DNA from 3 places in the Pelomonas candidula genome. Region 2 is predicted to be linked to each of the others. Evidence: predicted binding sites of a transcription regulator. Region 2 holds the regulator's gene; each other region holds the start of a gene.

What was found. Region 2 encodes sigma-54, which starts transcription at its own class of promoters, with help from an activator protein. Its sites were predicted from a motif close to TGGCANGNAANCTGCTTT; they were not measured.
Region 1: ACG04R_RS15535 (CmpA/NrtA family ABC transporter substrate-binding protein) is a predicted target of sigma-54. The motif match lies at 5,950-5,967, and genes of this name have one in related genera.
Region 3: xdp1 (exosortase-dependent surface protein XDP1) is a predicted target of sigma-54. The motif match lies at 4,674-4,691, and genes of this name have one in related genera.

Annotation. Positions count from the first base shown of each region.
Region 1 covers NZ_JBIGIC010000007.1:154,172-164,541, reverse strand. The annotation lists gene ACG04R_RS15565 (TRAP transporter substrate-binding protein) at 89-1,078, shown strand; gene ACG04R_RS15560 (TRAP transporter substrate-binding protein) at 1,129-2,139, shown strand; gene ACG04R_RS15555 (TRAP transporter small permease) at 2,223-2,840, shown strand; gene ACG04R_RS15550 (TRAP transporter large permease) at 2,837-4,120, shown strand; gene ACG04R_RS15545 (SRPBCC family protein) at 4,188-5,150, shown strand; gene ACG04R_RS15540 (ANTAR domain-containing response regulator) at 5,178-5,795, shown strand; gene ACG04R_RS15535 (CmpA/NrtA family ABC transporter substrate-binding protein) at 6,140-7,387, shown strand; gene ntrB (nitrate ABC transporter permease) at 7,393-8,304, shown strand; gene ACG04R_RS15525 (ABC transporter ATP-binding protein) at 8,309-9,106, shown strand; gene ACG04R_RS15520 (hypothetical protein) at 9,085-9,894, opposite strand; gene pdxR (MocR-like pyridoxine biosynthesis transcription factor PdxR) at 9,968-10,370, opposite strand, start outside.
Region 2 covers NZ_JBIGIC010000003.1:361,341-371,710, forward strand. The annotation lists gene ACG04R_RS07890 (thiol:disulfide interchange protein DsbA/DsbL) at 1-375, shown strand, start outside; gene ACG04R_RS07895 (thiol:disulfide interchange protein DsbA/DsbL) at 378-1,040, shown strand; gene lptA (lipopolysaccharide transport periplasmic protein LptA) at 1,086-1,691, shown strand; gene lptB (LPS export ABC transporter ATP-binding protein) at 1,691-2,476, shown strand; gene ACG04R_RS07910 (RNA polymerase factor sigma-54) at 2,650-4,146, shown strand; gene ACG04R_RS07915 (alpha/beta hydrolase) at 4,390-5,259, opposite strand; gene ACG04R_RS07920 (THUMP domain-containing class I SAM-dependent RNA methyltransferase) at 5,316-6,596, shown strand; gene ACG04R_RS07925 (hypothetical protein) at 6,586-7,092, shown strand; gene ACG04R_RS07930 (MFS transporter) at 7,074-8,237, opposite strand; gene ACG04R_RS07935 (16S rRNA (uracil(1498)-N(3))-methyltransferase) at 8,234-8,947, opposite strand; gene ACG04R_RS07940 (hypothetical protein) at 9,105-9,341, opposite strand; gene ACG04R_RS07945 (enoyl-CoA hydratase/isomerase family protein) at 9,435-10,193, opposite strand; gene ACG04R_RS07950 (hypothetical protein) at 10,190-10,370, opposite strand, start outside.
Region 3 covers NZ_JBIGIC010000002.1:61,318-71,687, reverse strand. The annotation lists gene ACG04R_RS03855 (pseudouridine synthase) at 1-709, opposite strand, end outside; gene ACG04R_RS03850 (DUF3617 domain-containing protein) at 706-1,245, opposite strand; gene ACG04R_RS03845 (acyl-CoA dehydrogenase family protein) at 1,295-2,422, opposite strand; gene ACG04R_RS03840 (acyl-CoA dehydrogenase family protein) at 2,438-3,637, opposite strand; gene xdp1 (exosortase-dependent surface protein XDP1) at 3,792-4,640, opposite strand; gene prsT (XrtA/PEP-CTERM system TPR-repeat protein PrsT) at 4,793-7,597, opposite strand; gene ACG04R_RS03825 (retropepsin-like aspartic protease family protein) at 7,662-8,309, opposite strand; gene ACG04R_RS03820 (YajQ family cyclic di-GMP-binding protein) at 8,312-8,800, opposite strand; gene murB (UDP-N-acetylmuramate dehydrogenase) at 8,884-9,942, shown strand; gene ACG04R_RS03810 (DNA ligase) at 10,012-10,370, shown strand, end outside.

The DNA.
Region 1 (10,370 bases), on a different contig from region 2:
CACGCGAAATGTGGAACTCCACAACTACCCTTCGAGCGGGCCGGCTTGAAGAATGCGATCCAAACCACGGAGACAGACTTTGGCCCTCATGCCCCGCCGCCTGCTGCTTGCCGCAGCGCTGGCCCTTCCCGTCGCGGCCCAGGCCGAGGCGCCCATCGTCATCAAGTTCAGCCACGTGGTCGCCGTCGACACGCCCAAGGGCCGGGCCGTGCAGCGCTTCAAGGAAGAAGCGGAAAAGCGCACCGCCGGGCGGGTCAAGGTCGAGATCTACCCGAACAGCCAGCTCTACAAGGACAAGGAAGAGATGGAGGCCCTGCAACTGGGCTCGGTGCAGATGCTGGCCCCGTCGCTGTCCAAGTTCGGGCCGCTGGGCGCCAAGCAGTTCGAGATCTTCGACCTGCCTTACCTCTTCACGTCCGAACAGCAGTTCGTGCAGGTCACCGAAGGCAAGATCGGCCAGGAGCTGATGGGCGCGCTGGAGGCCCGGGGCATCCACGGCATGGCCTTCTGGAGCGGTGGCTTCCATGTGTTCTCGGCCAACAAGCCGGTGCTCAAGCCCGCGGACCTCAAGGGCCTGAAGATGCGCATCCCCAGCTCCAAGGTGCTGGAGGCCAGCCTGCGCCTGATGGGCGCGCTGCCGCAGACCATGCCGTTCTCCGAGGTCTACCAGGCCCTGCAGACCGGCGTGGTCGACGGCACCGAGAACATCCTGTCCAGCTACACCTCGCAGAAGTACTACGAGGTGCAGAAGCACATCACGCTGACCAACCACACCCACACGGGCTACGCAGCCATCGTCAACAAGAAGTTCTGGGACGGCCTGCCGGCCGACATCCGCGCGGCGCTGACCGAGGCCATGAAGCAGGCCTCCGACTACGAGCTGCAGCAGGTGACCCAGGAGAACCAGGAAGCGCTAGCCGCGCTGCGCAAGAACCCGCGCGTGCAGGTGCACGACCTGAGCGACGCCGAGCGCGCCGTCTGGCGCACCACGCTGCTGCCCGTACACAAGGAGATGGAGCCGCGTGTCGGCGGCGCCCTGCTGACTCGGGTCTACCAGGCCACCGGCGCCGCGAAGTGAGCCCGTTCCCACCGACACCCAACCATTCCAAGCAAACAAGGAGACACGCCATGAACCTCTTCACCCGTCGCACCGGCCTCGTCCTGGCCGCCCTGATGACCCTGGGCACCGCCGCCCAAGCCCAGGCGCCCATCGTCATCAAGTTCAGCCACGTCGTCGCCAACGACACGCCCAAGGGCAAGGGCGCGATCCGCTTCAAGGAGCTGGCCGAGCAGCGCACCAACGGCCGCGTGAAGGTCGAGGTCTACCCGAACAGCCAGCTCTACAAGGACAAGGAAGAGATGGAGGCGCTGCAGCTGGGCTCGGTCCAGATGCTGGCCCCGTCGCTGGCCAAGTTCGGCCCGCTGGGCGCCAAGGAGTTCGAGGTCTTCGACCTGCCCTTCCTGTTCAAGGACACGGCCGCCTTCCGCGCCGTCACCGACGGCCCGCTCGGTGCCGACCTGTTCAAGAAGCTGGAGCCCAAGGGCATCAAGGGCCTGGCCTACTGGGACAACGGCTTCCACATCATGAGCGCCAACAAGCCGCTGCACCACGTGGCGGACTTCAAGGGCATGAAGATGCGCATCCAGTCCAGCAAGGTGCTGGACGCGCAGATGCGCGCGCTGGGCGCGATCCCGCAGGTCATGGCCTTCAGCGAGCTCTACCAGGCGCTGCAGACCGGCGTCGTGGACGGCACCGAGGGCGTGCCCAGCAACTTCCTGACGCAGAAGATCTCCGAAGTGCAGAAGCACATGACGCTGTCCAACCACGGCCACCTGGCCTACGCGGTCATCGTCAACAAGAAGTTCTGGGACGGCCTGCCGGCCGACATCCGCACGCAGCTGGAAGGCGCCATCAAGGACGCCACGACCTACGCCAACGCCATCGCCGCGACCGAGAACGCCACCGCGCTCGACAAGATCAAGGCCAGCGGCAAGGTCACGGTCTACACGCCCACGCCGGACGAGATCAACGAGTGGAAGAAGGCGCTGATGCCGGTCCACAAGGAGATGGAGTCGCGCGTCGGCAAGGCCACGATCGACGCCGCCTACAAGGCTGCCGGCTTCGTCGCGCCGAAGTAAGCCCCGCTCCCGAGTCGTCCCGCCTTGCCCCGGCCACCCTGGCCTGAGGCGGGCGTGGCCGTTTCCGTTCATCGGAGAAAACAATGCTGAACAAAGTGCTGAACCATCTGGAGGAGTGGCTCATCTCCCTCCTGATGGCCTCCGCGACGCTGATCATCTTCGTCGCCGTCATGCACCGCTATCTGGCCGGTGTGCCCTACATCCAGGACTACGCGCTCAAGCTCGACATGAGCTGGGCGCAGACGCTGTGCACCATCCTGTTCGTGTGGATGTGCAAGTTCGGCGCGGCCTACGGCGTGCGCACCGGCATCCACGTCGGCGTGGACGTCGTCATCAACCGCATGAGCGACAAGAACCGCGGCCGCTTCGTCATCTTCGGCCTGATCGCCGGCGCGGTGTTCACCGGCGCCATCGCCGCGCTCGGTGCCGTCTTCGTGTGGAAGAACGGGGCGCACTACGCCTTCCTCGATCTCATCGGCCGTCCCAGCGACGACGTGCCCGAGGGGCCGACCGACCCCGACCTGGAATGGCACACCTGGATCATCTACCTGGCCATTCCGCTGGGCTCGGCGCTGATGAGCTACCGCTTCATCCAGGTCTGCGTCGCGTTCTGGAAGACCGGCGAGCTGCCCAAGCATGACGAGTCCCACGTCGAGGGCGTGGACGAACAGGCGCCGCTGCAAGTGGAGGCCCGCCAATGAACGCCCTCATCATCTTCGGCCTGCTGCTGGCGCTGATGCTGACCGGCATGCCGATCAGCATCTCGCTGGGCCTGACGGTGCTGACCTTCATCTTCACGATGACCGATGTGCCCGCGATGGAGGTGGCACACAAGCTGTTCACCGGCATCGAGAAGTGGGAAATCATGGCCGTGCCGTTCTTCATCCTGGCCGGCAACTTCCTCACGCACGGCGGTGTCGCGCGGCGGATGATCAACTTTGCGACGAGCATGGTCGGTCACTTCCACGGCGGCCTGGCGCTCGCGTCCATCCTGGCCTGCTCGATGTTCGCGCTGGTCTGCGGTTCGTCGGTCGCGACCGTCGTGGCCATCGGCTCCATCGTGCTGCCGGCCATGGTGGCCCATGGCTACCCGATGCGCTTCGGCGCCGGCGTCATCATCACGGCCGGCTCGCTCGGCATCCTGATGCTGCCGTCGATTCCCAAGGTCATCTACGCGATCTCGACCAACACGTCGATCGGCGCGCTGTTCGTCGCCGGCCTGCTGCCCGGCATCGTGCTGGCGCTGATGCTGGCGGCCGTGACGTGGTGGATCGCCCGCCGCAACAACTACCCGCGTCTGGCGCGAGTCGGCTGGGGCGCCCGCTTCAAGGCCTTCCGCGAAAGCTTCTGGGGCCTGCTGCTCGTCGTCATCATCGTCGGCGGCATCTGGTCGGGCGCCTTCACGGCGACCGAGGCCGCGGCGATGGCAGCGGTGTACTCGTTCTTCGTCTCGATCTTCGTCTACAAGGATCTGAAGCTGAAGCAGGTGCCGAAGGTCCTCAGGGACTCGGCCAACATGTCCGCGATGCTGCTCTACATCATCACGAACGCGGTGCTGTTCTCCTTCGTGCTGACCAACGAGAACCTGCCGCACCAGCTGGCCGACTGGCTGCTGTCGATGAACCTGGGCCAGCACGGCTTCCTGTTCGTCGTGAACCTCGTGCTGCTGGGCGCCGGCAACTTCATGGACCCGTCGTCCATCATCCTGATCATGGCGCCGATCTTCTTCCCCGCAGCCATGCAGCTGGGCGTGAACCCGGTGCACTTCGGCATCCTGATCGACGTGAACATGGAAGTGGGGCTGTGCCACCCGCCCGTGGGGTTGAACCTCTACGTGGCCTCGGGCATCTCCAAGCTCGGCATCACCGAGCTGACGAAAGCCGTCATGCCCTGGCTGCTGACGATGATCGCCTTCCTGATTCTCGTCACCTACTGGCCGTGGCTGACGCTGGTCGTCCCGCACGCGATGGGCATGCTCTGACGACTTAGCATCCCGTCCACCAAGCCCGGCCCCGGCCGGGCTTTCTTCCATCTGGACACCCTCACCGATGAGCCCTCTCTTCTTCGCGCTGGCGCTGGTCCTCGTCGTGCTCTTCGTCTACATGGGCCGCTACAGCGGCCGTGTGCGGGCGGAGGCGACGCGCTTCATCGCCTCGCCGCCGGACGCCGTGCAGGCCCGCGTCGCGGACCTGGCGCAGTGGCAGGCCTGGAACCCCTGGCTGGAACACGCGCGCGACACGCCGGCCCGGGTGGACGGCGCCACGCTGTCCTGGGACGTGCCCCAGGTCGGCCGCGGCCGTGTGGTGGCCCGGGGCCCGCTGCGGCAGCAGCTGTCGTTCGCGCTGCCCTTCAAGTTCCAGGGCCGTTCGGACTGGCGATTCGAGCCCGCCCCGGGTGGCACGAACGTCACCTGGCGCTTCAAGGGGCGCGTCGCGTTCACGCTGCGCGCCTTCGCCGCAACCGTACAGGGCGCCACCCAGCTGGACCTGCGCTTCGGCCTGGACCGCCTGGCCGCCGCGCTGGGCGCCGATCCCGAGGCGTACACGCTGGACTACGCCGGCGCGCGCGACCAGTCGGCACGAAGCGTCGCCCAGCAGCCCTACCGCGGGCCGCTGGACACGCTGGCCGCCGAACTGCCGCCGCGCATCGCCGCTGTGCGCGCGCAACTCGCCGGTGCCGGCGTGGGCGCGGACGGCACTGCCATGGTGCTGTACCTGAAGACCCAGCTCAAGCTGCGCGTCGTCGACTGCCAGGTCGGCGTGACGCTGTCGGCCGACGCCGCGCCACCCGACGGCCTGAGCCTGCGCGAGCTGCCCGCCCACCGCGCCTACGTGCTGCGCTTCGACGGCCTGCCCGAGGCGCTGGAGCTGGCCTGGTACCAGGGCATGCAGCGCCTGCGCGTCGAGCAGCTGCGCCCCCACCCGCAGCTGCCGCCATACGCCCTCTATCTGGGCGAAGCCGCCCCCGGACAGCGCGCCGTCGTCGAGCTGCACCTGCCGCTGCTCGGTTGAGGCACGCAATTTGCACTGCCCCGGGGCATGGACACGTCCCCATTCCCTCTGCCGGGTCTGCGCGTGCTGCTGGCCGACGCCGGCCAGCGCCGCAGCCCGGTCATCCGCCTTGAGCTGATCCGGCTGCGCTGCCAGTTGGTCGACGTGCTGGACCTCGTCGCCGAACCCGATGCGCTGGCCCTCGCGCTGCAGCGCCAGTCGCCCGAGATCCTGCTGATCGACTGCGACCAGCCCACGCCAGCGCTGCTGGCCCAGCTGGCCGAGGCCCAGCGCCAGCACCCGCGGCCCGTGCTGCTCGTCGCCGAGCAGATGACGCCGGAACAGATGCGAGCCGCACTGCAGGCAGGCGCCAGCGCGCTGCAACTGGCCGGCCTGCCGCCACAACGCCTGGGCGCGCTGCTGCAGCTGGCGCTGGCGCGCTTCGAGCACGACCAGTCACTGCAGCGCGAGCTGCGCCAGACCCAGACCCAGCTCGCCGAACGCAAGCTCGTCGAGCGCGCACGCGGCATCCTGATGCGCGAGCAGGGCCTCGACGAAGAGGCCGCCTTCCAGCGCCTGCGCCAGCTCGCCATGGCCGGCGGCCAGACCCTGGCCAGCGTGGCCACGCGGCTCATCGACGCCGATCAACTGCTGCGCCAGCGCTGATCGCGCACCGCCGTCGCGCCCCGTCTCCGGCCTGGGGCGCGACGCACCAACAAACTCTCCCGACCCATGCACCGTCGCGACGCAAACCGCACGTCGCGGCCGCCGCCTCGCGCCAAGCGCGTGCAAAACGCCGGCATCCACGGCCCGCAAAAGCTGGCACGCAACCTGCTGAAAGCGGTGTGAGGCCTGCAATGGCGCAGGCCTCTCGGGCCGGCCGGCTGTGAGACGGCCGGCACTTCGGGACAACGGCGTCCGACCTCCTCCTTTCCGCACGCACCATCAATGCACGGTGCGGGCGGAGCCTGGTCGCACGGCGTTGCGCCCTGCATGACTAGGAGCCCGTGATGACCGCCTTCGATAACTCGACCGCCACGCCCCACCCGCAACGCCGCAGCCTGCTCGCCGCCGCTGCCGCACTACCCTTCACCGGCCTCGCCGGTGGTGCCTGGGCCCAGGGATCGGACAAGCCCGAGAAGGAGGAAGTGCGCATCGGCTTCATTCCGCTGACCGACTGCGCCAGCGTCGTCATGGCCTCGGTGCTGGGCTTCGACAAGAAGTACGGCATCAAGATCATCCCGACGAAGGAAGCCTCCTGGGCCGGCGTGCGCGACAAGCTCGTCAACGGCGAGCTGGACATGGCCCACGTGCTCTACGGCCTGATCTACGGCGTGCACCTCGGCGTGGCCGGCCCCAAGAAGGACATGGCCGCGCTGATGACGCTGAACCGCAACGGCCAGGCCATCACCCTCTCCAAGAAGCTGGCCGAGGCCGGCGCCGTGGACGGCCCCTCGCTCGCCAAGGTCATGGCCAAGGACAAGCGCGACTACACCTTCGCGCAGACCTTCCCGACCGGCACCCACGCGATGTGGCTGAACTACTGGCTGGCCGCGCACGGCATCAACCCGCAGAAGGACAGCAAGGTCATCACCGTGCCGCCGCCGCAGATGGTGGCCAACATGCGCGTCGGCAACATGGACGGCTACTGCGTCGGCGAGCCCTGGGGCCACCGCGCCATCATCGACGGCATCGGCATCACCGCCACGACGACGCAGGACATCTGGCCCGACCACCCCGAGAAGGTGCTGGGCACCACCGGCGACTTCGTCAAGAAGTACCCCAACACCGCGCGCGCCGTCATCATGGCCGTCCTGGAGGCCAGCCGCTGGATCGACGCCGGCCTGTCCAATAAGAACAAGATGGCCGAGACGATCGCCGACAAGGCCTACGTCAACACCAGCGTGGACGCCATCAACCAGCGCATCCTGGGCCGCTACCAGAATGGCCTCGGCAAGACCTGGGACGACCCCCGCCACATGAAGTTCTTCGACGACGGTGCGGTGAACTTCCCCTACCTCAGCGACGGCATGTGGTTCCTCACGCAGCACAAGCGCTGGGGACTGCTGAAGGACCACCCCGACTACCTGGGCACGGCCAAGGCCATCAACCAGACCAAGCTCTACACCGAGGCCGCCACCGCGCTGAAGATCAGCGTGCCCAAGGACGCCATGCGCAGCTCCAAGCTGCTCGACGGTGTCGTCTGGGACGGCAAGGACCCCGCCAAGTACGCCGACAGCTTCAAGGTAAAGGCTTGAACATCATGGTCTCCGCCGTCTTCCATTCCCCCAGCGACGCCGTCGCTCCCGAAGCGCCCGTCAGCGCCAACCGCCTCGCGGCGGCCAACGAAGCCGCCATGCCCGTCGAGGCGCCCAAGGCGAAGCCGAAGCGCATACCCTACGACTGGCGCGGCCTCGCCCTCAAGGTGCTGCCGCCGGTGCTCAGCATCGCGCTGTTGATCGGCCTGTGGGCCCTCGCCACGATGAAGGGCGGCAGCTTCCCGACGCCGGCCGCCACCTTCGACGCCGCCGTCAAGCTGTTCGCCGACCCGTTCTACCGCAACGGCCCGAACGACCAGGGCATCGGCTGGAACATCCTGAACTCGCTGGCCCGCGTCGGCATGGGCTTCGGCCTCGCGGCGCTGGTGGGCATTCCGCTGGGCTTCGCCATCGGCCGCTTCGAGTTCGCCAACCGCATGGTGTCGCCGCTGATCGCGCTGCTCAAGCCGGTCTCGCCGCTGGCCTGGCTGCCCATCGGCCTGCTGGCCTTCAAGAGCGCCAACCCGGCCGCGATCTGGACCATCTTCATCTGTTCCATCTGGCCGATGGTCGTCAACACGGCGGTGGGCGTGCAGCGCGTGCCGCAGGACTATCTCAACGTCGCCCGCGTGCTCAAGCTCAGCGAGTGGAAGGTCATCACGCGCATCCTGCTGCCCGCCGTGCTGCCCTACGTGCTGACGGGCGTGCGCCTGTCGGTGGGCACGGCCTGGCTCGTCATCGTCGCGGCCGAGATGCTGACCGGCGGCGTGGGCATCGGCTTCTGGGTCTGGGACGAATGGAACAACCTCAACGTCGCCCACATCCTCATCGCCATCTTCGTCATCGGCACCGTCGGGCTGTTGCTCGAATGGGCGCTGATCTCCCTCGCCAAGCACTTCACCTTTGAAGAGGATTGATGCCATGAAGCCGTTCATTCAGGTTCAAGACGCCGAGATGGTGTTCAGCACCCGCAAGGGCAAGTTCCACGCGCTGCAGGACGTCAGCCTCGACGTGCGGCGCGGCGAATTCATCACGCTGATCGGCCACTCCGGCTGTGGCAAGTCCACGCTGCTCAACCTCATCGCCGGGCTGCTGACACCGACGTCCGGTGCGCTGATCTGCGACGGCCGCGAGATCGCCGCGCCCGGCCCGGAGCGTGCCGTCGTGTTCCAGAACCACTCGTTGCTGCCCTGGCTCTCGTGCCTGGACAACGTGCTGCTGGCCGTCGAGTCCGTCTTCGGCGGCAAGGAGAGCCCGGCTCAGCTGAAGGTGCGCGCCCGCGCCGCGCTGGAGCTCGTGGGCATGAGCCACGCGCTGCACAAGCGCCCGCACGAGATCTCGGGCGGCATGAAGCAGCGCGTCGGCATCGCCCGCGCGCTGGCCATGGAACCCAAGGTGCTGCTGATGGACGAGCCCTTCGGCGCGCTGGACGCGCTGACCCGCGCCAAGCTGCAGGACGAGCTGCTGAGGATCGTTGCCCGCACGCAGAGCACGGTCATCATGGTCACGCACGACGTGGACGAAGCCGTGCTGCTGTCGGACCGCATCGTCATGATGACCAACGGCCCGGCCGCCACCATCGGCGAGATCCTGGAGGTGGGCATCCCCCGCCCGCGCGTCCGCGTGGAGCTGGCGGAGGACCCGCGCTACGTCGCGGCGCGCAAGGAAGTCATCGACTTCCTCTACACGCGCCACGCTCACGTCGAGCAGGCAGCCTGACCGACCATGCCGAAGTAACGCTTGAACGACTGGTCGACCGCGGCCCGGCCGCGGCCGATGATGTTCAGGCCCCAGGTGAAGCCGTAGACGTCATCGAAGTCGATGCCGCTCAGCCGCGCCTGCGTCTCGCGTACCAGCACCGGTCGCGCCGGCACGTGGTTGGGCACGCTGTACATGAAGCTCACGTGGCGGCGGTCCTGCGTCACGTGCAGCGAATCTCCCGCCAGCAGCAGCGACCGCTGCGGGCCCTGCCAGTGCAGCACGGCGCTGCCGGGGAAATGGCCGGGGCAGCGCAGCAGCGTCGCACCGCGGCCCAGGTCCAGCGTGTCGCCACGCCAGAACTCCACCCAGCGCGAGCCGCGGCTGACCCAGTCCCGGTCGTTCTCGTGCACATAGATGGGCACACCACCGAGCGCCTCACTCCAGCGCACCATGGCCGCGTAGAAATGCGGGTGGGAGATGCAGATGCGGTCCACGCCGCCGCGCTGCTTCAGTGCCGCCACGGCGTCCTCCGTCACCAGCGCCGTGCTCTCCCACAGCACGCCGGCCTCGGGCAGGTGCAGCGCGCGCTGCGGGATCGCGAAGCCGGGCGACACGCCAACGCCGAACAGCCCCTGGTCCATCTCCAACCGGTTGCGGTGCGTGGTGGCCAGTTCCTCGTGCGTCGTCCAGGCCTGGCCCTGCCAACCCACGTATTGCCGCTCGTCGGTGCAGATGGGGCACAACACGGGCGGCCGCGGGCTGTCCTCGTGCTCGCTGCCGCAGGTGCGGCACATGAAATGGGGCATCAGACGCTTTCGTGACTCGGAGCCGGCAGCGTAGGCAGGCCGGCCCCCGCGTCACAGAGCCAAGTCCGGCAATTCAGAGGGTGCCAAGCACCTGGGCCAGGCGCCGCACCGCCTCAGGGATGCGTGCCGCATCGATCGCGCCGTAGCCGAACACCAGCCCGTCCGGACCGCCGGCCGCCATCCGGTAGCGACTCAGCGGCTCCACGCCCACGCCGGCGGTCCAGGCACGCCGCGCCAGCTCGTCGCAGTCCACCGGCAGCGCCACCGCCAGGTGCAGGCCGGCGATGGCCGGGTAGACCTCGGCCTGCGCGCCCAGATGGCGCTGCAGGCTCTGCTCCAGCACGCGCCGCCGCTCGGCGTATTCGCCGCGCATGCGCCGCACGTGGCGCAGCAGATGGCCTTCGGCGATGAAATCCGCCACGGCCATCTGCAGCAGCGCTGGCGAGCTGAAGTCCAGCGTCTGCCGGGCCGTGACG
Region 2 (10,370 bases):
CGCATGTTCTATGCGCTGGAGGCCCTGGGCAAGGAGGCCCAGGCCCGCCCCGCCATCTTCAACGCCATCCACCAGCAGGGCCAGGACCTGGAAGACGCCAAGAGCCAGGCCAAGCTGCTGGCCTCCCTCGGCGTGGACGCCGGCAAGTACATGGACGCCTACAACTCCTTTGGCGTGCAGACCAAGGTGGCCCAGGCCGACAAGCTGGTGGAAGCCGCCCGCCTGGAAGGCGTGCCGACGCTGGCCATTGGCGGCCGCTTCCTCACCTCGCCCAGCCAGGCCGGCATGGGCCAGCGCGCCACCGAGCAGGAGCTGGGCCAGCGCGCGCTGCAGATTGCCGATTTCCTCATCCAGCGCATTCGCGCCAAGGCCTGACCATGAAGCGTCGTGACGCCACCCTCACCCTGGCTGCGGCCGGGCTTGCCTCCACCACGCCGGCCGCCTGGGCCCAGGGCGGGCCCGTCGAGGGCCGACACTACCAGCGCCTGGCCCAGCCGCTGCCCGGCGCGCCGGGCAAGGTCGAGGTCATCGAGTTCTTCTTCTACAAGTGCCCGCACTGCTTCGCGTTCGACCCGCTGCTGGGCGACTGGCTGCACCGGCTGCCGCCCGACGTGACGTTCCGCCGCATCCCGGTGGGCCAGCAGGCCATGCTCAAGCTGCACGCGCGCATGTTCTACGCGCTGGAGGCCATGGGCGCCCTGACGCCCACCGTGCACGCCGGCATCTTCAACGCCTTCCACCGCATGGGCATCGACGCGACGGATGAAGCCGGCGTCGTGGATCTCGTTGGCAAGCTGGGTGTGGACCAGGCCAAGTTCAAGCAGGCCTTCTCGTCCTTCGGCGTGCAGGGCAAGCTGGCCCAGGGCCAGAAGATGGCCGAACTTGCCGGCGCAGACAGCGTGCCGACGCTGGTCATTGGCGGCCGCTACCGCACCGGTCCCGGCCTGGCCGGCGAGCCCAGCCAGAGCGAAGCCGCCAACGGACAGGCGGCGCTGGCCGTCGCGGATTTCCTGATCAAGTTGTCGCGAGGGAAAGGCTGAGCGCGGTTGCAGGCCCCTAGAATGGCCTGCAACTTCCGTGCCGCCATGCCCCGCCACCTGATCCCGCTCGTCCTCGCGATCGCCACCTTCGCCGCCCAGGCGGAGAAGGCCGACCGACTCAAGCCGTTCACGCTGTCGTCGGACAAGCCGGGCCAGATTGACAACGTCAACCAGCGCACCGAGCTGCAGGGCAACGTCGTCATCACGCGCGGCAGCCTGATGCTGCGCGCCGAGAAGGTCTACGTGCGCGAGACGCCGGACGGCTACTACCAGCTGTCCGCCAGCGGGGTCGCCGGCCAGCCGGTCAGCTTCCGCCAGGGGCGCGACACGCCCGGCGAGTCCATCGAGGGCCAGGCCGAGCAGCTGGAATACGACACCCGCACGGAGACCGTGCGCTTCATCGGCAACGCCGAGGTGCGCCGCGCCCGTGGCACCGCCGTGGCGGAGCAGGTTTCGGGCGCCGTCATCGTCTACGACAGCCGCACCGAGGTCTTCACGCTGGAGGGCGGCAGCGCCTCGCCCAACCCGAACGGCCGCACCCGCATCGTCATGATGCCGCGCGCGCAGCCGGGCGACGACGCTGCGTCCGCGCCGCCTGCGGCCCTGCCGCTGAAGCCGTCGACGACGCTGCAGCCGGGCAAGTCTTCGTGATGGACGAGGCGTCCACCCGTTCGCCGGCCGGTTCGGCCGCCTGCGGCAGCCGGCTCGAAGCCGAGGGCCTGGCCAAGACCTACGGCGTCCGCAAGGTCGTCAAGGACGTGCACGTGCGCGTGGACTGCGGTGAGGTCGTGGGCCTGCTGGGCCCCAACGGCGCCGGCAAGACGACCAGCTTCTACATGATCGTGGGCCTGGTGCGCTCGGACGCCGGCGTCATCCGCATCGACGGCGCCGAAGTGCAGCGCCTGCCCATCCACCAGCGCGCACGGCTGGGCCTGAGCTACCTGCCGCAGGAAGCCTCCATCTTCCGCAAACTCACCGTCGAGCAGAACATCCGCGCGGTGCTGGAGCTGCAGCAGGACGACAAGGGCCGCGCGCTCGGCAAGGCGCGCATCGACGAGCTGCTCAACGGCCTGCTGCACGACCTGTCCATCGAAGGCCTGCGCGACAGCCCCGCGCCCGCGCTGTCGGGCGGCGAGCGCCGCCGCGTCGAGATCGCCCGGGCGCTGGCCACGCAGCCGCGCTTCATCCTGCTGGACGAGCCCTTCGCCGGCGTCGACCCGATCGCCGTGCTGGAGATCCAGCGCATCATCGGCTTCCTGAAGGGCCGCGGCATCGGGGTGCTGATCACGGACCACAACGTCCGCGAGACGCTGGGCATCTGCGACCGCGCCTACATCATCAGCGAGGGCGCCGTGCTCGCGGAGGGCACGCCCGACGAGATCGTGGCCAACGCCGACGTGCGCAAGGTCTACCTCGGCGAAAACTTCAGGATGTAGAGGATGGTGAGCCCCTCGCCCATCCTCGCGTCGCTGAATGCGAGCGAGTCCGGTCGGTCCCCCGAGGGGACGGCGATGCTTGCGGCATCGAGCCGCAAGCACATCGCCAGCGCGGGCCGGCTTGGGAGCGGCCCGGCGCTCGGCCCGAATGCGCCACACGCAGGCTGCGCACCATGAAGCAGACCCTCCAGGTACGCCTCAGTCAGCACCTGGCGCTGACGCCCCAACTGCAGCAATCCATCCGCCTGCTGCAGCTGTCGACGCTGGAGCTGCACCAGGAAGTCGAGCAGATGCTGGCCACGAACCCGCTGCTGGACACCGAGGAGGAGTTCACCGTCAGTGCCCCCGAGCTGGCCACCAACGCACCGGCAGAGAGCGGCACCGAGGCCTCGGCCGGCGAGTCCGAGGGCGGCGACGCGCCCGAGCTGAGCGCCGAGGACTTCGGCGGCACCGAGCGCGAGGACTGGGAGAACGGCACCGAGCGCGACGACTTCGACGGCATCCGCGAGCTGCCCAGCAGCAGCGGCGCCGGCATGGGCGACGACGATGGCGAGCGCGAGAGCCAGGAATCCGCCGAGACGACGCTGGCCGAGCACCTGGCCCAGCAGCTGGCCGGCAAGAGCCTGTCGCCCGAGGACCGTGCCGCCGTGCAGGTGCTGATCGAGTCGCTGAACGAGGACGGCTACCTCGAAGACCCCATCGAGGACATCGCCGCCGCGCTGGCGCCCGATGACGATGAGGATCGCGAGGAACTGCTGGACCACCTGCGCATCGCTCTGCGGCTGCTGCAGAGCCTGGACCCGGCCGGCATCGCCGCGCGCGACCTGTCCGAATGCCTGGTGCTGCAACTGCGCACCCAGCCCAGGAGCCCGGCGCAGGTCATCGCCATCCTGATCTGCAAGAGTCATCTGGAGCTGCTGGCCCGGCGCGACATGCGCCGCCTGATGAGCGAGACCGGCGCCGACGAGGCACTGCTGCGCGAAGCGCAGGTCATGATCACGCAGCTGGAGCCCAAGCCCGGCCGCCGCTTCGCGCAAGGCGCCGCCGCGGCCATCGTGCCCGACGTCATCGTGCGCAAGGTGGGCCGCGAGTTCCGCGTGATGCTCAACCCCGAGGTGGCGCCCAAGCTGCGCATCAACGAGCTCTACGCCAACGCACTGCGCGCCACGCGCGGCGGCATCAGCAACTCGCCGCTGGGCGGGCAGCTGCAGGAGGCGCGCTGGTTCATCAAGAACATCCAGCAGCGCTTCGACACCATCCTGCGCGTCAGCCAGGCCATCGTCGAGCGCCAGCGCGGCTTCTTCACGCACGGCGAACTGGCGATGAAGCCGCTCGTGCTGCGCGAGATCGCCGACGAGCTGGGCCTGCACGAGTCCACCATCTCGCGCGTGACGACGGCCAAGTACATGGCGACGAGCTGGGGCACGTTCGAGCTGAAGTACTTCTTCGGCTCGGGCCTGAGCACGGAAGCCGGCGGCGAGGCGTCCAGCACGGCCGTGCGCGCGCTGATCAAGCAGTTCGTCGCCGCGGAGGACACCAAGAAGCCGCTGTCCGACAGCGCCCTCGCGGCCATGCTCGAGGAGCAGGGCATCCAGTGCGCGCGGCGCACGGTGGCCAAGTACCGCGAAGGCATGAAGATCGCGCCGGCGAATTTGCGCAAGGCGCTGTAGCGCGCCCCTCGCCCAGTCGCGTGCCGCTGAACGCCGGCAGGCCTGACCGGGACCACTCCGCGGCGGCGCCGCAGAGCTTCGGCAGGCTCAGGCCGTCCACTGGACGCTCTGTGTCCGGCCTCAGCCCCCGAGGGGACGGCGATGCCTACGGCATCGAGCCGCAAGCACGTCGCCAGAGGGGTCGGCTTGTGAGCGGCCCGGCGCTCAGCCCGAAATACGACGTTCAGTCGCCCGGATGGCGGCTCAATCCTTCGACTTCCCCGTCTCCGGTGCCAGCGGCTCGAACACGAAGCGCATGCCGCGCGTGTAGCTTTCCGCCTTGGTGCCCGCATGCCGCTCGCCGTCGATGACGCGGGTTTGATACACCAGTTCCGGGTGCTTCAGCGTCGGCAGCAGCGCCTGGTAGCGCTGGATGCCGGCGAAGAAAGCGGGCCATTCGTTCTCGGCGCCGGTCACATACAGCCGCGCCTTGATGGGCTTGCCCGTCGCGGCATAGGCCTTGGCCTGGCCGATGATCCAGTCGTTGCCGACGACCACCGCCGGGCTGGCCGCGATGTAGCCCTTGAACAGATCGGGCCTGGCGTACATCGCATACAGCGTGAACAGCCCGCCCAGTGAGCTGCCGGCCAGGTAGCGCTGCGCCGGGTCGCCGCGGTACTCGCGCTCCACCAGCGGGAAGATGTCCTTCTCCAGCGAGGCGAGGAACTTGTCGGCGTTGCCGCTGCTGTCGCTCAGCGGGTTGTCGCGCACAGGAGACAGTTCCCAGTTGCGCAGCTCGCCGTAGTCGAGGTTATCGCCGGCATAGCCCAGGCCCACGGTGATGAACTCCGGCACGACCTTGTCGTAGTTCAGGTTGTTGTACGAACTGACGACGGTCGGGAAGTCCCAGTAGCCGTCGGTCACGTAGAGCACCGGGTAGCGGCGCCCGGGCTCCTTGGCGAACGAGGCCGGCAGGTGGATGTGCAGCTGATAGGTGCGGCCATTGGCGTTCTTCGGCAGCGCGCGCAGCAAGGTGTTCGGGATGCTGTGCGGCGGGTAGGCCGGTGCCGGGTCGGCAGCCTGCGCCTGCAGCGCGCCGAACACGAGGGCCAGGGTCAGGACGAGTCGCTTCATGGCAGGGTTGAGCCGTGGATAACGCTATCCAGTTTAGGGGCGGCGACAATGCCCGGGTGAGCCTGCCCAACAAGTTATCCCTCTTCGTATCCTGCCCCGGTGGCGTCGAACCGCTGCTGGAAGAGGAACTCAAACGTTTCCTGCCGCCCGGCGTGCGCAGCAAGGTCGAAGCCTTGCGCGGTGGCTGCGGCCTGATCGGCACGGCCGAGGACGTGCTGCGCATCAACCTCGAAAGCCGCCTCGCGCAGCGCGTGCTGGTCGAGCTGATCGAAGGCCCGTACCGTCACGAGGAAGACCTCTATTCGCTGGCCCGCCGCGTCGACTGGCGCGACTGGATCACGCCGCGCCACACCATCCGTGTCGACACCGTCGCCCAGCGCTCGCCGCTAAAGAGCCTGAACTTCACGACGCTGCGCATCAAGGACGCCATCTGCGACCAGCTGCGCGAGCACACCGGCGAGCGCCCCAGCGTGGACACGCACTCGCCCGACCTGCCCGTGCTGCTGCACGTCGGCCCCGAGCGCGCGGCCATCTACGTGGACACCTCCGGCGAGCCGCTGTTCAAGCGCGGCTGGCGTGTCGACAAGGGTGACGCGCCGCTGAAGGAAACGCTCGCCGCTGCGATGCTGGCCGCCGCCGGCTGGCGCGGCACGGCCGAAACAGGGGGCGCGCTGCACGACCCCTGCTGCGGCTCCGGCACCATCCCCATCGAGGCCGCGCTGATCGCCTGCGACTCCGCCCCCGGCCTGCTGCGCCGTTTCGCGTTCGAGCGGCAGATCGCGTTTTCCACGCCTGCCCTGAAAGCGGTTTGGGGCGAGATGGCCCAGGCCGCCCGCGCGCGCATCCACCCGCCGGCCGTGCCCATCTACGCCAGCGACGTGGCCTTCCGCATGGTCGACTTCGCGCGCCGCAACGCCGAGCGCGCGGGCGTCGCGCAGTACATCCAGTTCAATGGCGGTGACGCACTGGAGCGCCCCGCACCGCAGCTGCCGGACGGCATGCCTGGCGCCATCGTCATGAACCCGCCCTACGGCGAGCGCATCGAGGTGCGAGGCAAGGCGGCGATGACGCGCGACGCAGGCGGCAGCGAGGAAAGGGATGCGGGCGACGACTTCTTCCCGCGTCTGGCCGCTCACTGGAAGCGCCAGTACACCGAGAACCCCGCCGGCTGGACGGCCTGGATGCTCAGCCCCGACATGAAGCTGCCGAGCAAGATGCGGCTGAAGGAAACCCGTCGCGTGCCGATGTGGAACGGCCCCATCGAATGCCGGCTGTTCCGCTTCGACCTCGTCAAGGGCTCGGCCCGCAAGCCCGCCGCGGACGGCGATGCAGCGTGAGCTGATCGCCGCCGCGCTGGCAATCGCCGCCGTCGCCGCCCACGCAGACTGTCGCGTGGTGTTCGGCCAGGGACGCAACCTGCGGCAGCTGGGCGGCCCGGACTGGGACGACATCAACCAGCGCTTCAACACCGCCGTCGTCGACGCGCTCGACGGCCACGACCAGCAGCATGCCTATCCGCTGACGATGGCCAGCGCGCAGACCGACGTGCAGGCCATCGGCCGCACGCTGCTGAAGCAGGCTGACCAGCAGGGCTGCCGCACGCTGGTCGAGACGGCGGTGTTCACCGACGACCAGGGCACGCTGGTGCTGCGCCTGCGTGCCTACCCGCTGCTGCCTGAGATCGGCGACGGCGGCGCCGTCGTGGGCCTGCGCTTTGGCACACCGTCGTTTGTCACGCAACGCGAACTGCCGCCGGCCGCCGTGCTGCGCATGAAGACCGAGGAACTGGCCGCGCGCATGGCGGCCGAATACCTTCAGCGCGACGCGCGCTGACCGATGGCCAGCCAGGCCAGCGCCGCCGCGCACAGCGCGATGGGCACGAGGCTGGCCCAGTTCATCCACCGCCAGCCGCCGGTCGTGACCAACGCCCCGGACGAGAACGACGTCAGCGTCATCGTCGCGTAGACGCCCGTGTCCATCAGCCCCTGCGCGCGCGTCTTCTCCTCGGGCCGGTAGGCCTGCGTGAACAGCGTCGTGCCGCCGATGTAGAGGAAGTTCCAGCCAACGCCCAGCAGGAACAGCGCGCCGAGGAAGTGATCCAGGTCCTGCCCCGACAGCGCGAACATGACGCAGCCGAGGTTCAGCAGCACGCCCGTCGCCATCACCGGCAACACGCCCACGCGGCGGATCAGCGGCCCGGTGAAGAAGCTCGGCACGAACATGCCCAGCACATGCCACTGCAGCACAAGGCCCGCGTCGCCGAATGGCAGGCCGCACTGCCCCATCGCGATCGGCGTGGCGGACATCAACAGACTCATGACGCCGTAACCAAGCGCACTCGCCGCCAGCGCGACGAGGAAGACGGGCTGGCGCACCAGCTCGCGGGTCGAACGGCCTCCGGCGCCGGGCGCCGGCCGGGTCAGCGGCGGGAAGTCGATCAGCGAGATCAGCACCAGCCCCATCAGCGCAACGCCGATCAACAGCAGGTAGGCGCCCGCGAACGGCGCCACCAGCAGGTCCCTGCTCTCGCGCGCCAGCGTCGGGCCAATAAAGGCGCCCAGACAGCCGCCGCCCAGCACCCACGAGATGGCCGCCTCGCGCTTGCCCGGCGCGACGATCTCGGTTGCCGCGAAACGGTAGAGCGCCGCGTTGGCACTGTAGTAGCCACCCACCAGCGTCGCCGTGACGACGCCCCAGAACTGCTGGTGCGTCACGCTCCACAGCGCCAGCGAGCTGCTGGCGATGCCGACGAGCAGGCCGATCTGGAAGCCGCGCCGACGCCCGAAGCGCAGCTGATGACGCCCCACCAGGCGCGCCATCAGCGCGCCGCCGCCGACGTAGGCGCAGATCGGCAGCGTCGCCATCCACGGCACGGGCGCCAGCGCGAGACCGACGAGGCCATTGATGGCCACGAGGCAGATGTTGTTGGTGAGAAAGAGGCCCTGCGCGAGGACCAGCAGCGCGAGCTTGCGGTTCAAGACAGCGCCAGCCAGGACAGCACGGCCAGCGGTGCCGTGTCGGCTCGCAGCACGCGGGGCCCCAGCGAGACGGCCGAGAAGCCGCGCGCACGCGCAGCGTCCTCTTCGGCGTCGCTCAAGCCACCTTCGGGACCGCTGAGGAACAGCGCGCGTCGCTGCGGGAACGCCGCCAACGGCGACGCCGCCCGCGGGCTCAGCAGCCCGCGCCATTCGTCGTCGACGGGCGCCGGCAACGCCGCCAGCCAGGCCGCCAGCAGCAGCACCGGCTCGACGCGCAGCGGCACCGTGCGTCCGCTCTGCTCGGCCGCCGCGATGGCAACGCCCTGCCAGTGCGAGCGCTTCTTGTCGGCACGCTCGCCCGACAGGCGCAGCACCGATCGTTCGCCCACCAGCGGCTGCAGCGCCGCGGCGCCCAGCTCGGTGGCCTTCTCGACGAGAAAGTCCATGCGGTCGTTGGCCGGCATGACGACGGCCAGCGTCACCGCACGTGAAAGTTCACGTTGAGGCTGTTCGGCCGCGAGCAGATCCACCCGCACCTCGCTGCGCCCCATCGCCGTGACCTCGGCCTGCCATTCGGGGCCGCTGCCGTCGAACAGCGTCAGCTCGTCGCCCGGCTGCAGCCGCAGCACCTGCACATGGCGCGCAGCTCCCGCCGGCAAAGAAATCTCGCCAGGCTGGACCAACGGGGTGTCAACAAAGAATCGAGGCAAGGCCGTAGTGCCTTTTTCGGGCCGAGCGCCGGGCTGCTCCCAAGCAGGCCCGTCTGGCGATGTGCGAGCGGGGCACGCCCCGCGAGCATCGTCGTCCCCTCGGGGGATCGGTCAGGCCTGCCCGCGTTCAGCGGCGCAGGACTGGACGAGGGGTCAACTATTTAGCGGCGATCTGCGCGTCCAGCTCCTTGCAGGACGGCGAGCACACGGGCTGGGATTTGCCGAGCAGCTTCTTGGACTTCAGCATCGCGCGGGGGCGATGCTTGCCGCAGAGGAAGCACGACATCGTTGCTGCGCCGAAAGAGGAGGTCGCCGCGAAGGGCGAGCCCGGGGCTTTGGAGCGGTAGCGCAGACCATCCGCTTCGATGGTGGTCTTGGTGGTTTCTTTGGCCACGCTGGTCCTGTCGAAGAGTTGTAAGAGGTAGCGCCAGACAGGCGCACGGGCCCTGTATTTTCCACCATGTCGGAAAGACCCGGCCTAGGGCTTTCAACACCCCTTGAAATGAGCCGGCCTTTTTGCCGCCCAGGCGGCCTGTCCTTCGAGCAAATCCTGCGAGTCGCGCGCTCTCAGGATGTCGGCCGCAAGCTGCTGCTCATCGACCCGCCCCGCGGCGATGGCGTTCAGGTGCTGCTTCATCGGCAGCAATGACAGCGGTGCCATGGCCAGCAGTTCGGTCGTCAGCGCCGCGAGCGCGGCGTCCAGCGTGTCGACGTCGGGCAGCAGCTGGTCCAGATAGCCCCGGGCCAGCAGCGCCGCCGCGTCCAGCGTGCGGCCTGCCAGCAGCACCTGCTTGGCCGTCGCGAGCCCCAGCCGCTCGACGAAGCGGCGCAACCCGCCGGCGTAGAAATGCAGGCCCACACGCGCCGCCGGGATGAACAGCTCCACGGCCGGCGCGCCCAGGCGGAAGTCGCAGGCCAGCGCCAGGTCGGCCGCGCCGCCGTAGACACCGCCGTGCAGCCGCGCCACGGTGATGGGCCGGGCCGCCTCCAGCGCATCAGCCAGTTCGCCGAAGCGCGCGCCGGCGTCCACGGCAACCAGTGCGCCCAGGTCGAAGCCGCTGCAGAAATGCCGCCCCTCGCCAGCCAGCACCAGCACACGCACGGCGTCGTTCGCATTCACGTCTGCGATGAAGCCGCGCAGCGTGGCGAGGTCGTCCACCGTCAGGCGGTTGGCCTGGCGCGGCCGGCGCAGCGTGATGCGGGCGACACCGGCGGCCACCTCCAGCGATGGAGCGTAGCCGCTCACGCGCGCCGCCTCGCCACGCGGTTGTGCCAGGCGTAGCCGTCGTTCAGCCGAGCGAAGGTCGCACCCCGCTCCGCCTCGGCCAACTCACGCAGCGCCTGGGACTGGGTGGGGCGCAGCCGGGCATCCTGATGCAGCACGATCTCGGCGATCAGCGCCCAGTCCACCGCCAGTTCGGCC
Region 3 (10,370 bases), on a different contig from region 2:
CGATCCAGCGCCAGTCACCGGGCTTGAGTTCGGCCGACAAGGTCAACGCGCCGAACTGGGGGCGGTGCAACGCCTCCACCCGGTTGCCCACGGCCGCGACCATGCGCTTGACCTGGTGGTACTTGCCTTCGATCAGCGTGAGGCGCAACAGCGTCTCGTCGACGATCTCGGCGCCATCGGCCTGGGTGATCTCCGGCGGGCGCTGGAACTTGCCCGGCACCTTGCTTTCGGGCTCCTTCAGCTCGACGCCCGCGAGCAGTTGCTCGACCATCGCCGCCGTCAGCGGATGTTTGCAGCGCGCCTCGTACACCTTGGGCACATGGTGCTTGGGCGAGGTCAGCTTGTGGATGAGCGTGCCGTCGTCGGTCAGCAGCAGCAGGCCGGTCGTGTCTTCATCCAGCCGGCCGATGGGCTGCACGCCGCGCTCGCGCAGCGGCGCGGGCAGCAGGCTCATGACGCTGGGATGGTGCTTGGGCTTTTGCGAGCACTCGTAGCCGGCTGGCTTGTTCAGCAGCACCAGCGCCTTGTCGTACACCGGCCACTCCCGGCCATCGATCGTGAAGCGCAGGCCTTCGGTCTCGAACTCGGTGTCGGGTTCCTCGACCACCTGGCCGTTGATCGTGACCTCGCCGTTCCACACCAGCCCGGCGCACAGGCGCCGCGTTCCGAATCCCTGACTGAAGAGGATGTGAGAGAGGCGCTGCTTCACTTGGCCGGGGTCTTCATCGGCTGCACATCGCCACAGTCGGCGGCCAGCCAGCGGCCTTCGCCGCTGACCTTGGTCGTCTCAGTCTTGCCCTGGCGTTCGCGGCGGATCGTCACGTCGTTCGTGAAACCCTCGCTGCCGCGCAGCGTGACCGTCGCGTCGCCTTCGGATGCCGGGTCGGTACAGACGAAATGGGTCTGGATGGTGCTGCCGCTGCGCTTGACGTCCTGCGTACAGTTGCCGTGGTGTGTGACCGGGGCCATGTTGCGTTCGGCCTGCTCCTTGGTGACGCAGGTCTTGATGGTGATGGTGCCACCGGCCATGTTCATGCTGACGCCGCGCTGGGCCATCATGTCTTCCATCATCTTGCGCCGCTCTGGAGGCATGCTCTCCATGGCTTTTTGCGCCTGTTCCATCTGCGCCTTGCGCGCCGGGTCGAGCTGGGGCGTCTGTTTGAACTCCCACAGCCCTGGTTTCATCGTCTGAGCATGGGCAAAGCCGGCAAGGCCGGCCATCAGCAGGGCAATCGGGTACTTCATCGGGTGACCTCCGGCGAGGGAAAAGAGGCAGCACCGATGACGGCGCCGCTCAGGCAAACACCCCTGCAGTGTCCTGCATCCGAGCGCTGACTTCACCCACGTGATGCAGCGTGTCGCCCCATTGCATCTCCATGACGGTAAGCCGCTTGAAGTAGTGGCTGCCGGCGTACTCGTCGGTGACGCCGATGCCGCCGTGCATCTGCGTGCACTGCTGGCCGACGAAGCGCATCGCGTTGCCGAGCTGCACCTTGGCCTGCGACAGTGCGCGGCGGCGCACGGCAGGCGTGTCGCCCAGGCGTAGGGTCGCGTAGTAGCTCATCGAGCGGGCCAGCTCCAACTGCATCTTCACGTCGGCCGTGCGGTGGCGCAGCGCCTGGAAGCTGGCGATGGCGACGCCGAATTGCTTGCGCGTGTTCAGGTAGTCGACGGTCAGCGCGAGGTATTTCTCCATGACGCCGACGGCTTCGGCGGCCTGTGCGGCGATGCCGATGTCGGCTGCCAGTTCCAGCAGTGCCAGGCCGTCTTCGGGGCCGGCGATGAGTTGGGCGGGCGTGTTGTCGAAGTGGACCTCGGCGGCACGCGAGCCGTCGTACAAAGAGTAGGGCCGCGTATGCACGCCAGCCGCGGAGCGCTCGACGAGGTAGAGCGCGATGCCTTCGGTCGCGTCGTCGGCGCCAGACACGCGGGCAGGCACGATGAAGGCGTCTGCGACATCGCCCGCCGGCACCAGGCTCTTCACGCCGGTCAGCTTGCCGTCGACGGCACGTGTCGTGACGCGGTTCAGCCGGTAGCGTGACTTGGCTTCCTGGTGGGCCAGCACCACCAGCGCCTCGCCGCCCGCAATGCGCGGCAGCCAGGCAGCCTGCAGATCGTCCGGCGCGCGGCTCAGCAGAGCCGGTGCGATCAGCGCGCCCTGGGTGATGGGCTCCAGCACGAGGCCGCGGCCCAGTTCTTCCATGACGACCATCGCCTCGACGGCGCCGAAGCCGAGGCCACCATGAGCCTCGGGCACAGCCAATGCGGTCAGGCCCAGGCCGGCGAGGCCGTCCCACACCGCGCGGTCGAAGCCGCCTGCGCGCTCGATCTGCATGCGGCGCTCGAACGCGTAGTCCTTGTCGACGAAACGCTGCACCGCATCGCGCAGGGCCTGCTGGTCTTCAGTGAAATCGAAATCCATGTCTTGTCCCTCCGCTCAGCCGAGCACCGTCTGCGCGACGATGTTGCGTTGCACCTCGTTCGAGCCGCCGTAGATCGTCGTCTTGCGGACGTTCAGGTAGTTGCCGGTCAGCGGGATGGCATGGTCGGCGCCACCGATCCACGCACCACCCAGCCACTGGTCGCCCTGCCAGCCGGCCTCCATGGCCTCGTGGACGTAGGGCAGGGCCAGCGGGCCGCCGGCCAGCATCATCAGCTCGGTGTAGCGCTGCTGCAGCTCGCTGCCGCGGATCTTCAGCAGACCGGCGACGTCCAGCGGCTGCTTGCCGGTGCGCTCGCCGGACAGCACGCGCAGCACCATCATTTCCAGCGCGACGACGTCAACCTCGCATAGCGCGATCTGGTCGCGGAAGCGGGCGTCGTCCATCAGGCCCTCGGCCTTGGCGATGCGCTTGAGTCGCTCCAGTTCGCGTTTGGCGCGGTTCACGTCGGCGATGTTCGTGCGCTCGTGGGAGAGCAGGTGCTTGGCGTAGGTCCAGCCTTTGTTCTCTTCGCCGATCAGGTTTTCGGCCGGAACCTCGACGTTGTCGAACCAGACCTCGTTCACCTCGTGCTCGCCGTCGAGCATGATGATGGGCTTCACGCTGACGCCGGGTGTCTTCATGTCGATCAGCAGGAAGCTGATGCCGGTCTGCGGCTTGCCCTCGGTGGACGTGCGCACCAGGCAGAAGATCCAGTCGCCGTACTGGCCCAGCGTCGTCCAGGTCTTCTGGCCGTTGACGATGTACTTGTCGCCCTGGCGCTCCGCGCGGCACTTCAGTGAGGCCAGGTCCGAACCCGAGCCGGGTTCGCTGTAGCCCTGGCTCCACCAGACTTCGCCGCTCATGATGCCGGGCAGGAAGCGCTGTTGCTGTTCCGGCGAGCCGAACGCCATGATGACCGGCGCCACCATCACCGGGCCGAACGGCACGATGCGCGGCGCGCAGGCGAGAGCGCATTCCTCCTCGAACAGGTGGCGCTGCACCGCATTCCAACCCGGCCCGCCGAACTGCTTCGGCCATGCCCAGCCGTGCCAGCCTTTCGCGCCGAGGATCTTGGCCCAGCGCTGCAGGTCGTCCTTGTTCAGGCGCAGCGCATGGCGCACCTTGTGGGCGATGTCTGCCGGCAGGTTGGCGCGCACCCATTCGCGCACCTCGGCGCGGAAGGCGAGTTCCGCATCGGTGAAGTTGAGGTCCATTTGTCTCCCGCGTCGCTGCGTTGTCGTGATGGGAATGCCGGGCGTTTTAGCACGGTCGTTCGCATCGCGTCTGTCCGGACTGGGACAGTGGCTATTGCACGCGGCAATGAAAAAAGGCGCTCCGGAGAGCGCCTTTTCGAAGGGGTGTCGCAGTTCAGGCTGCGGCCTTGGTGCGACGGCGGCGAATGCCGGCGACGCCCACCAGTGCGATGCTGGCAAGGGCGAGCGAAGCCGGTTCAGGCACCTTCTTCGTCGTCGTACTGCCGCAATCGGTCGCTGCGCTGCCCGAGCAGACCGACGTCGTGACGCCGAACAGCTTGAAGTAGTCGTCGCTATCGCTCAGCGTGCCGCTCTTGGCCGTCGTGCCGGCGAGCGTGCTGTTGTAAGCCATGATCAACCACCAGCTGGAGCCGACGCTGGACGACGTCACGGTCGGGGTGGAGCCGGTCACGCCCGTCGAGGTCGCCCCGTTGATGGCGGTGTAAGGCGACGTGGTGTCGGTCTGCAGGTCGCCGTAGTTGCCGACCAGCGTCCAGCCCGCGGCAGTCAGACCGGCGGCGGTCGCGGTGGTGCCCGACAGGGTCGGGGCGGTGGTGGAGTTCAGGCGGAACACCGAGACGTCGGCATCACCGCTCCAGTAGCCGATGCCGACACTGGTCAGCACCACGCTCTGCGAGAAGCTCAGCAGCACCATCTCCTTGTTGCCGACGTTGTCGATGGCGTGGTTCGGGGCGGTTGTGCCGTCGGAACCCATGCCCAGACCGCCACTGTAGTGCAGCAGCGTGGAATTGGCATTGCCCGCTGTAATGCTGGAGGCGCCTGAGGCGATGTAGCCGCCGCTGATGTTCAGCGTGCCGTCGGTGGCGGAATAGGACGTCGTCGCATTGGCGCCGTCCGTGGTCGTCACGCCGGTGAATGCCCAGGTGGAGGAGGCCTGCGCCGTGGCGCCAGCGCCTGCGAATGCCAGTGCCAGCAGAACCCTGGAAATTTGTTTTTTATTCATACGCCGCCTCGAAGGAGTTGCTTTGAGGGGAGCTAAGCAAGCTGCGTGCCATCGGAGAAATCCGTTGGAAAACAAGCGCTTGGCGGAGCTTCCGGCTCAAGTGTGTGGAAAGTGTAAAGAGTCCTGACGCGCTTGGCGTGCCGTTGAGCCCCTCAATTGAGGGTGGCCAGTGTGCGCTTTGCGTCATCGAGAGCGTCGAAGTTGCCCGCCTTGATGGCCGCCTGCAATTCCTCCCTGGCTTCCGGTGCGCGCGAGGCCTGGGCCAGCGCAGCGCCGAGGTGGTAGCGGATTTCCGCCAACTCGGGCGAGCGCAGCCGGGCGTCACGGAGCAACTGGATGGCCCGGTCCAGCTTGCCCGCCTTGAGGTTGGCCCAGCCGGCCGTATCCAGGACGAGCGCATCCTTGGGCCTCAGGGCCAGCGCCTGTTCGGCGACCTGGACGGCCGTCGGGTCTTTCAGGCGGATCAGCACATTTGCGAGGTTGTTGAGCGCCTCGGCGTCTTGCGGGTTGATCTTGGCGACCGCCTCGTACCGTTGCCGGGCCGGCGCGAAGGAGCCGGCGCGTGCCTCCGCGTCGCCGATCGCCTTCATGACGGCGGTGTCGCGCGAGTTGCGCGCCAGCCATTGGTCGGCGGTGTCGCGGGCCTCCTTCGTCCGCCCCTGCCGCGACAGCGCCGTGACGAGGCGGGCGACGTTCGTGCTGCGGGGCGCCAGTTCCTGCAGCTTGCGTAGTGCCTCGATCTCCTTCTGCGGCTCGTTCCTGACCCGTGCGACCTCGGCCAGCAGCACATAGGCGGCTTCCGACCTGGGATCGAGCTTCAGCAACTGGCGCGCCTTGGCTTCGGCGCTGCCGGTGTCGTTGCGGCGCAGGTCGACCTGCGCCATCAGGCTCAGCGCCGTCGGGTTGTCGGGAGAGCCGCTGAGCGCCTTGTCCAGGCTGTAGCCGGCACCCTGCGCATCCTGCGCCTGCAGCTGCTGCGCGGCGATGTTGACCAGTTGCTGGGTGTTGAAGGATGCCTTGCGGGCCGCGTTTGTGAGCGTGAGCTTGGCTGCAGCCGCATCGCCGTTCGAGAGCTGGGCGGCGGCGAGGGCGCGCAGTACGTCGATGTCGTCAGGCTGCTTGGCCGACAAGGTCTTGGCGGCCTGCAGTGCGAGGGCTGGCTTGTTCTTGCGCCGGTACCACTCGACGAGCGCGAAGTCGGCACGCAGCTCCCGCGGGCCGCTCGCCTCAGCGGCGCTGCGCAGCCACTTCTCGGCCTCGTCGTCCTGGCCGCGCAACTCGTTCAGTAGCGCGAACTCGAATTGGACGTCGGCTCGGCGCTCGTTTGACTTCAGCAGTTCGCGCAGCCGCTTGTCGGCCGCGTCGAAGGACTTCGTCATCGCATCGATGCGGGCCATGCCGAGCTGGGCGTCGATGAGCTTGGGGTCGAGCCGCAGCGCGCGATCGAAGCCCTGCCGGGCGCCGCCCAGGTCGCCGCTGCTCTGCCTGAGAGTGGCATCCAGCAGCGCCAGCGAGGCCTCGTTGGGCATGCGCTTGACGGCTTCGCCGGAGACGCGCAGCGCGTCCGCCAACCGGCCTCCGCGTGCATACGCCTTGATCAGCGCCAGCGTGGCGTAGATCTGCCTGGGGTTGGACTTGTAGACCTTCTCGAGCTGTTCCAGCGCCATCCGGTCCTGGCCGATCTGGAGCAGGCCGATGCCCAGCGCGGTCCGCATGTCCGGGGATTCCTGCTGCTTGAGCGCGTCCTGCATCAGGGCCGCGGCCCGGGCACCGCGCCCCTGGTTGATGTGCAGGCTGGCGAGCATCAGCAACGCCTGGCTGTCGGTCGGGCGGCTGCGGGTGTATTCCTCCAGCAGCTCCTGGGCGCGCCCGGGATTGGGCTCGTTCAGCGCGATTTGAGCCAGCAGTTTCAGCAGCGGGCTGCCGGGCTGCTGCCGCGCGGCCAGCTCGAGATAAGGCTTGGCCTTCTCGAACTCCGCCAGGCCATAGTGCGCCAGGCCGTTGAGCATCAGGAACTGGGTGCGGAAGCGGATGAACTCGATGGGCACCGGGTCCAGCAGGTCGGTGACCTGCTTCAGCGCCGCCTTGGTGCCAGGTGCGTCGCCCCGGCGCTCGCTGATCAGCGCGCGCAGGTAGGCGGAGCGGGGGTCCTTGGGGTGCAGCTTGGCGGCGACCGTGAGGTCGGCGAGCGCGTCGTTGTCCCGGTTCAGGTCGGCGAGCAGGCCGGCACGGGCGATGCGGGCTTCAAAGTGCTTCTCGTCCAGGCTGATGACGCGGTCGTACGTGGCCAGCGCTTCGCGCAGGTCGCCCGCCGCGTGCATGACCGAGGCCCGCTGGTACAGCGCGTCCGTGCTGTCGGGCTGCATCTTGAGGGCCTGGTTGGCCGCCGTCACCGCCTCCGTCCATTGCCGGGCGCGGATTCTCAGCGGCACCTCGGCCACCCAGGACTGGATGGCGTTCGGGTCGAGCTTGCGCGCCTCCTGCACAGTGGCCAGCGCGTTGCGTGGGTCGCCGAGGTCCGAATAGGCGGCAGCCCGCTCCAGCAGCAGGTCACGTCGCGTCGTGGTGCCCAGGCCGTCGACCGACAGCCTGGGGTCCGAGAGCACCTGTTGCTGCTTGCCCTGGGCGCTCAGCGCCCGCGCCAGCGGCACGCAGATCTCGGCCCGGTCGACGCCGAGCCGGATCGCCTCGGTGAAGGCAACCTCGGCGGCCGCGGGCTGGCTGTCCGCCAACAAGGCCTTGCCCAGCAGGACCTGGACGGACAACTGGTTCTTGTCAGCCTGCAGCGCGTTCTTCAGCTGGATGATCGCGCCCGCGATGTCCTTGGCCTCGTAGCGCTTCAGTGCGTTCTCGTAGTACTGGGCGGCCTTGGCGGCGTCCTGGGCCTCGGTGGCGGGCGACGCGGCGATCAGCAGCGCGGCCAGCAGGCCGGAGAGCGGGGCGGTGTGACGGGTCATCGGGGCGGCCGGCGATTGGAGGCGCCGGATTCTTGCAGAAGCCCGTCGGGTCGAGCGGGCGGGGTCAGTAGCGCAGCTCCAACGTCATGACATCGTTCTCGCGGCGCATCTGGAAGCGGTTCAGGAAGCTGTTGCCCAGCAGCACGTGTGGCATCCGGGCGGGGATGACGATGGCGCTGACGTTGCGCACCTCCACGTCGCCGATCCGGATGCTGGCCAGGTCGATCACGTAGGCCGGCACGATGCCGTTGGCTGTCTGGGTGACGACACGCTTGCCGTTGACGAAGCGTAGGCCCAGCCTCTCGGCCTCTGCCTGGCTGAGGGCCACGCTGGTGGCGCCGGTGTCGATCAGGAAGCTGGTCGCCTGGCCGTTGATGGTGCCGGGGGTCGTGTAGTGCCCATCCGGGCCCGATGCCATGACGATGTAGCGTTGCTGCTCGGTCGACGACACGATGCGCGCCGGTGCCGCGCCCAGTTGCAGGGTCTGGCGGCGCCCGGCGGTCTCGACGACGGCCCGGCCGTCCTCCAGCGCGACGAGCCTGACGCCTTTGGCCGTGGCGCCCACCTCCAGCGTGCGCGGCTCACCGTCGATGATGAGCAGCGCCGCCCTCGAGCCCAGCATGCCATTGAGCTGGACCTGGGGCGATGCGGGCTGCGCCGGCGTGGCCATGGCGAGGCCGAGCAGCGCGAGCGCAAGCCAGCAGCGGCGCATGCTCAGTCGCGGAAGTTGTTGTAGGTCAGCGGCGTGTCGCTGAAACTCTTCTTCAGGTGGGCGATGCCCGCCTGCAGGTCGTCACGGTTCTTGCCCGTCACGCGCACGGCGTCGCCCTGGATGCTGGCCTGGACCTTGAGCTTGCTTTCCTTCAGCGAGTTCACGATCTTCTTGGCCAGCGTGGCCTCGATGCCTTCCTTGATCTTGTAAACCTGACGCACCTTGTCGCCACCGAGCTTCTCGATCTTTTCCTGCTTGTCGAGGAAGCTGATGACGACGTCCTGCTTGGTCAGCTTGGCGTAGAGCACGGCTTCGATCTGCTCGAGCTGGAATTCGCTGTCGCCGGTCGAGTGGATTTCCTTGTCCTTCAGCTCGACCTTGGCGCCCGTCCCCTTGAAGTCGAAACGGGTACCGATTTCCTTGATTGCGTTGTCCACGCCATTGCGGATCTTGACGTGGTCGGGTTCGAGAACGGTGTCGAAGCTGGGCATTTGCAGTCGGGGGGTAAAGGGTCTGCGAAAATTTTCCCATGCCCACGCCCTCACCGACCCCCTCCAAAGCAGTGCCCAACGGCGTGCCGATTCCCCTTGCGGCCAATCCGGCCCTTCTCGTCGAGACCGACGTCAACCTGAAGCCCTACAACACTTTTGGCCTGCCGGCCGTCGCCAGGCGGCTCGTGCGCATCCGCGAGGCGGCGGACGTGCGCCGCGTCGTCGACCACCCCGAACTGGGCCGTGCGCCGAAGTTCGTGCTGGGTGGCGGCAGCAACCTGGTGCTGACCAAGGATGTCGACGCCGTCGTGCTGAAGGTGGAGATCCCCGGCATCCGCCTGCTGGAGGAGCGCGATGACGCTTGGATCGTCGAGGCCGGCGCCGGTGTCGTTTGGCACGACTTCGTCACGTGGACGCTGGATCACGGCTACCCCGGCCTCGAGAACATGGCGCTGATTCCCGGTACCTGCGGCGCCGCGCCGGTGCAGAACGTCGGTGCCTACGGCATCGAGGTGAAGGACCGGCTGGAGGCGGTGGAGGTCATGGACCTCGTCACGGGCCGGCCGGCGCTGCTGCCCGCGGATGTCTGCCGCTTCGGCTACCGGGACAGCGTGTTCAAGCACAGCGACTTCGGCGGGCTGGCGGGCAAGAGCGTCATCACGCGCGTGCGCTTTCGCCTGCCCAAGCCGTGGCAGCCGGTGCTGGGCTATCTGGAGATCGAGCGCAAGATGGCCGAGACCGGCATCAGCTCGCCGACGCCGCGGCAGATCTACGACTGGATCGTCGCCGTGCGCCGCGCCAAGCTGCCGGACCCGGCGGTCATCGGCAACGCCGGCAGCTTCTTCAAGAACCCGGTCGTCACGGCCGAGCAGTGCAAGGACATCATCGGCCGCGACCCTGGCATCGTTCACTACCCCATGCCGGATGGCAGCGTGAAGCTTGCGGCCGGCTGGATGATCGACGCCTGTGGATGGAAGGGCAAGACGGTGGGGGGCGCGGCCGTCTACGAGAAGCAGGCGCTGGTGCTCGTCAACAAGGCCGATGCACGCGGCGCCGAGGTCGTCACGCTGGCGCGCGCCATCCAGGAGAGCGTCTACGGGCGCTTCGGCATCCGGCTGGAGCCGGAGCCGGTCGTCGTCTGATGTGAATCCTGCCGCCCGCTGTCGGCGGGCTGGTTCGATGATGGCCGCCTTCTGTTGTGGGAGGCGGCGATGAGCGACAACAAGACACTGAACCGGCGCGTGCTGCTGGCCTGGCTGGGAAGCCTGGGCGCCCCGGCGTTCGCGCTGGAGCCGCTGCTGGCGAAGAACGCGCCGATGGGCATCGACCCCAGGGCGTATCTCGTCAGCGAGAAGCTGGACGGTGTGCGGGCGCTGTGGGATGGCACGACGCTGCGCTTTCGCAGCGGCCGCACGGTCTCTGCGCCGGCCTGGTTTCTGGCCGGGCTGCTCAAGACGCCCCTGGACGGCGAGTTGTGGATGGGGCGGCGCAGCTTCGATGTACTGTCGGGCATCGTGAGGCGGGCCGAGCCGGTGGATGCCGAGTGGCGGCGTGTCCGCTACCGCGTCTT